Linked DNA regions of Rubinisphaera margarita. The main gene of each other region encodes a partner of the protein of the gene in region 2 in a complex. Links are inferred from orthologs where the notes say so. Each region holds a gene or a part of one and is shown on either strand. Other genes may lie near its edges.

Region 1 (2,796 bases), on a different replicon or contig from region 2:
TGCAGAAGCGGTTCAAAATTACGGCCAGTGGCAAGGCCAAGCATCGTAAGGCGAACCGGGGGCACATTCTGGGTAAAAAGACGGGCGATCGTAAGCGGAGCTTGCGAAACGACGGCGTCGTTACGGGAACAGTGGCCAAGAAAATCGCAGATGCCCTGCGTCCCGGTCTGTAATTGGTGCGCGGCAGAAGACCTGGTGACGACAATCCTCTGAAGAACCAGAGGGTTTCCCAGTCTCAGGCAGTTATCAGCGCTGGCGACTCTCACATTTTACTTGTATCACGCGGCAGAGAATCATCATGAAAGTTAGAAGTGGCAAGGCACGCTTGCGGTCCAAACGGCGGTTGCTCCGTGAAGCCAAGGGCAATTTCGGTGGACGGAAGAATCTGAACCGCACGATCCGCGAGACCATTCTCCGGTCTCGTGCTTATGCTTATCGCGACCGGCGCGTGCGAAAACGCGAAATGCGTCGCCTGTGGATCATTCGTCTGAATGCAGCCTGCCGCGAGCAGGGCCTGCGTTACTCCGAGTTCATCAACGGTCTGGGCAAGGCCGGAATCGAACTGAACCGCAAGTCGCTCAGCGAACTGGCCTTCCACGAGCCGGCCGTCTTCGCTGAAGTCGTAGCCGTGGTCAAGAGCAGCCTGTAAGCTGCCGGAACGCGAGTCCAGCACAGCTGCTGTGAATTCAGGGCGACGGTCGGAACTCCCGCAGATCCACCGTCGCTTTCTTTTTTGCTACCGCCTGTGAGCGTCCGCCGGGATGCCGCCCGTCGCAAAGATTGGATCCGATGAACCTGCCCGAAGTCCTCGATCAGTATCAAGCCGAAGCACTGCAGGCGATTGCCGATTGCCGGGAGCCTGCTGATCTTGAGGATGTCCGTATTCGCTTTCTGGGCAAGAAAAAGGGCCGGCTGAAGGATATTCAGTCCCAGCTCGCCACCGCAAAGCCAGAAGAACGCCCGGAACTCGGCAAGCGGTTCAATACCGCCAAGCAGTCCGTTGAATCTGCTCTTGAAGCACGGAAAGAAGAACTCGCTCAGCCTCAGGCCGAGATCGTTCAACTCGACGTCAGTCTGCCCGGGCAACCGATGCTGCTGGGTAAGCGTCATCCGGTGACCCGCACGGTCGATGACTTCAAGGATATCGCAGGCCGCCTGGGTTTCGATGTGGCCGACGGTCCGGAAGTCGAAGACGACTACCACAACTTCGTCGCGCTCAATATTCCGGAAGATCACCCCGCCCGCGATCCGCTCGATAACTTCTATCTGGCCGTTGCCAACGCCGGATCCGGGGGGCCGTGGCTGCTGCGAAGTCAGACTTCGACCGTCCAGATCCGCGTGATGGAAAAGACGCCGCCTCCGGTGCGGATTGTTTCCACAGGCCGCGTTTATCGCCCGGATACCGTGGATGCGACGCACTCCTGCATGTTCCATCAGATGGAAGGTCTTTACATCGATTCCGGTGTCACAATGGCCAACCTGAAGACCGTTCTCAAGATGATCGCCGTGCAGTATCTCGGCGATGACATCGAAATCCGCTTCCGTCCGTCCTTCTTCCCCTTCACCGAGCCGTCGGTTGAAGTTGATATTCAGTGGGGCGACAGTTGGATGGAAGTCGGCGGAGCAGGGATGGTCGATCCGAACGTGCTGAAGGCCGTCGGCTACGATCCTGAAAAAGTCTCCGGCTTTGCGTTCGGCCTGGGAATCGAGCGTCTCTGCATGAAACGTTACGGCATCCGCGATATCCGCCTGCTTTACGAAAACGACGTCCGCTTCCTGTCGCAGTTCTAGAGCAAATTCAAAATTCGACTGCAGGCGTTTGCAGGAGCAAATTCAGCATGGCCGGGGGATTGCCGCCCATGCGACTGCAGGCGAAGCATGAAAATGCTCTAAAGCCTGCAGCGCCGTGCTTCTACGATTTCGCGCTGTTCCCATCGCCTGGATTGCCATTCACGTGCGACTCCCTTTCGTGGACGCGCATGAAAAATGCCCGCACTGCTCGCGGGCATTTCGTTTCGGGGTGAATCGCTCTACTTCAGCTGGATATGCAGCGGCTTGGAGCAGTGATTGCAGAGCACGTTCTGATTGGTGAACTCGCGGTCTGCCCGAATTCGCTGGCTGCAGTGAGGGCAATCCACATAGCTGGCCACGAAGTATTCCGTCACGCGGGTCGAGTCGCAGATGAACGGGGCCTGGCAGTGATTGCAGCAGACAGACTGGTCGAGATACGTCGCAGGAACCTTCAGTTCTTTGCGGCAGACCGGACAGTTGCGAAAAATGCCTCGGGCCTCGGTGAGCACAATCGGAGTGGCTTGCTGATGAAGGGGCGACCGCATGACGACGGAGCCCTGGGAGTCGGTCTGCTCATCGATTGTGATTTCCTCCAGTGGCACGAACTGGGGGATGTCCACATAACTCTGCTGCAGGTCTGAATTCAACAGAGCCCGACAGGTTTGACAGGTGATCAGATTGGGTGGCATGTCGTCCCCGCATTCTGGACAGGGACCACCCGGCCAGGCTGGCATGGCAGAGTTCCTTGAAAAACAGACCGTAGACTTGATGAAAAATAACGGAAGATTGCGCGGGAGTCTCGGGAAATGAAAAAAGGAATTGAGACCCGCGGATTGGTGATCGCGTTGAACGCGCCGAGGCGAAATCTGGCCCGCATTCGCCTGCTGCAATGCACCAGCAACCATCTGGTCGAATCAATCCGGCCAGATGGGTAGTGCGCGAAACAATCGTAAAGTGTAAGGGCTCCGCGATGAAATGAGAACTACTTTCGCGGCAGGCAGAACA
Region 2 (2,959 bases):
GGCGGCCACTTCATCGATCGCGACGGAAAAGCCTCGATCTACTCCAAGAACGGAATCTCGATCAACGCGGCTCTGAAGGATCAGTTCCTGGAAATCATGAACGACCGGTAAGAATTCGACGGGTGCCATGCCCACGCTCGCGTGGGCATGGGTGTCCAGGACGCCCCTCGGAGACGACGTAACGACATTCGAAAACGCATCGGCATGCTTGCCCTGCTGACGCGATGCAAGCATGGCACCCCGGTTCGGATTCCAGGCCCGTAGGGTCCGCTGTGCGGACGCGGATTGTGTGAAGAATACAAAGACAACATTCCTTGTTTCCGACCGATCCAAACATGGTGAATGAACAGCATTTCTGAGCGTGCACCCCGAACTTCAAGATTCACGCGGGTTCCGCGTCCGCACAGCGGACCCTACATTTGACCTCGAACAAAAACACGATAAGCCATGATTGTCAGCTGGAACTGGTTAAACGACTACGTCGACCCGAAGTGCAAGGCCACAGAAGCCGCTGAGCGGTTGATGATGTCGGGGCTGAATCTCGAAGAGATCATGCCGCGGGATAACGACTCGGCCATCGATCTGGAAGTGACGAGCAACCGGGCCGACTGCCTCGGGCATATCGGCGTCGCCCGCGAACTGGCCGTGCTGTTTCAGAAGGATCTCAACATCCCGGCAGCCGAGATCGCGCCGGTCAGTGACAAGACCGAGTCGGTCACGTCGATCGAAAATCGCGTGCTCGATCACTGCCCGCAGTATGAAACCCGCATCATTCGCGGCGTGAAAGTCGGCCCAAGTCCCGACTGGCTGAAAACGCGACTCGAAGCTCTCGGTCTGCGATCGGTCAACAACGTGGTCGATGTCACCAACTACGTGCTGCTCGAATGTGGCCAGCCGCTGCATGCGTTCGATTTCAATCTGCTTGATGGCAAGAAGATCGTCATCCGCATGGCCGAGAAAGGCGAGAAGATCGAAGCGATCGACGGACGCATGTACGAGCTTGACGAGCAGACCTGCCTCATCGCCGATGCTTCCCGGCCCGTTGCCATTGCCGGCGTGATGGGTGGCAAGTCGACCGAAGTGACCGAGCAGACGACCGATCTGCTGATCGAGACGGCCAATTTCGCTCCTCTGTCGGTTCGCCGGACCGCTCGCAAACTCTCGCTGTTCAGCGATTCGTCGTTCCGTTTCGAACGAGGCGTCGATGTGCAGCAGATCGACTGGGCGAGCCGCCGCTGTTGCGAACTGATCGTGCAGGTTGCCGGCGGCGAGATCCTCGACGTTCCGCTGATGGCCGGGAACTTCGAGCCGAAGCCGGAAGAACCGATCACGCTTCGCTTCGCGCAGATCAAACGCATCCTTGGCGTCGACATCTCCGCCGAAACGAGCCGCGATATCCTCAAGCGACTCGGACTGAAAGAACTCGAAGCTGACAACGAACAGGCGAAGTACGTCGCCCCGACCTGGCGAGCCGACCTGACTCGCGAAGCCGATCTTCTCGAAGAAGTCGCCCGTATTCATGGGTACGATCAGATTCCGGAAGACGTGCCGCCGCCGGTGAAGGCGACCGCAAAGTCGCGGCAGGACCGCACGACCGATCTTGTGCATCGCACGCTCAACGCGGCTGGCTTCTACGAAGCGATCACGATGAGCTTCACCTCGACCGAACAGGCAGCCGCCATCAATCCGCAGCAGATCGTTTCCCGGCTGCAGGTCGAGCACTCGTCACGGAAAAAAGAGAACGTGCTGCGTCCGTCGCTGATTCCAAGCCTGCTGGTCTGTCGCCGGGCCAATGAGCGAACCGGTTCGAGCGGAGCGCAGCTGTACGAAATCTCGCGGGTCTTCACCGATCTGAACGAAGCCGGAGCCGTGCAGCCGCTGATGATCAGCTGCGTCACCAGCCGGGGCTTCTTCGAGTTGAAAGGCATCCTCGAACGCCTTGTCCGCGAGATCAACGCGGAAGCAAAACTCGTGGCCGAGCCGTGTAACGACGCCGGCTTTACTCCGGGCCGCGGAGCAAAACTGCTCATCAACGGCGAGCACTGGGGATGGATGGGCGATGTCGCTCCCAGGACGCTGCAGCAGTTCGGGCTCAAGGAAGAAACGTGTGCGGCTGAGCTGCATCTTCAACCATTGATTGAGTTGCTCGAACTCGCTCCACAGGCTCAGGCGCTGCCCCAGTTCCCGGCGATTGAACGCGACTTCAACTTTCTGCTCGAAGACAAAGTCAGCTGGCAGCAGCTGGCCGACGCGATTCGCTCCTCGGGCGGTTCGCTGCTCGAAGACGTTGAGTTCGTCAGCGAGTATCGCGGCAAACCGATTGAAGCCGGGAAGAAGACCTATCTGGCACGAGCCGCGTTCCGGGCGGAAGATCGCACGCTGACGGGCGAAGAAGTCGACGCCACCCACGCAGCGATCGTTTCCCGCTGCGAATCCGACCTCCATGCCGTGCTGCGATAACGCTCGCTTCTCGAACTCGATCTTTGAGCTGAACTTTCATGACCGATAACGCTCCGACTGACACTCCCAAAGATCTGACCGTCCGCGATCTGCAGCAGATGATTCAGGCCATGTTCGGGCACAAGGATTCCCAGCGGGGCATCGACGGGACCTTCATGTGGTTCATGGAAGAGGTCGGCGAACTGTCCGCTGCCCTCCGCTCCCGCAACCCGGAGGAACTCAAGGGCGAGTTCGCCGATGTCCTCGCCTGGCTGGTCACGCTGGCTAACCTGACCGATATCGATCTTGAAAACGCGGTCGCCGAGAAGTACTGTCGTGGATGTCCCCGGTGTCACGCCGTTATCTGTGAGTGTCACCTGTCGAAGAAACCGTAAGGGTCGCAAGACCCGTTTCGCGGGTTCTCAGGGGCTCTGTTCTTCGGAGAAATATCGTCAAATAGCACTTCGCCCACGGCTGCGCCGCGCCGAAAGAATCTTTCGGGGCCACCCCTGTCGGTCAG

What was found.
Region 1: the proteins of pheT (region 2) and pheS are in contact, whole or in part, in a crystal structure (PDB 6P24), measured with the Escherichia coli proteins. The link is inferred for Rubinisphaera margarita from one-to-one orthologs.

Annotation. Positions count from the first base shown.
Region 1 is NZ_JAKFGB010000003.1:47,598-50,393, forward strand. The notes cover bases 1-2,790. They hold pheS (phenylalanine--tRNA ligase subunit alpha), read left to right. Parts: upstream 1-789; coding sequence 790-1,791; downstream 1,792-2,790. Other genes in these bases: rpmI (50S ribosomal protein L35), read left to right, coding at 1-173; rplT (50S ribosomal protein L20), read left to right, coding at 299-649; L1A08_RS00210 (hypothetical protein), read right to left, coding at 2,031-2,525; L1A08_RS00215 (PQQ-like beta-propeller repeat protein), read right to left, coding at 2,774-2,790. Also shown: more of L1A08_RS00215, read right to left, coding at 2,791-2,796.
Region 2 is NZ_JAKFGB010000010.1:50,747-53,705, forward strand. The notes cover bases 1-2,953. They hold pheT (phenylalanine--tRNA ligase subunit beta), read left to right. Parts: upstream 1-447; coding sequence 448-2,460; downstream 2,461-2,953. Other genes in these bases: L1A08_RS07410 (inositol monophosphatase family protein), read left to right, coding at 1-111; L1A08_RS07420 (MazG nucleotide pyrophosphohydrolase domain-containing protein), read left to right, coding at 2,499-2,834.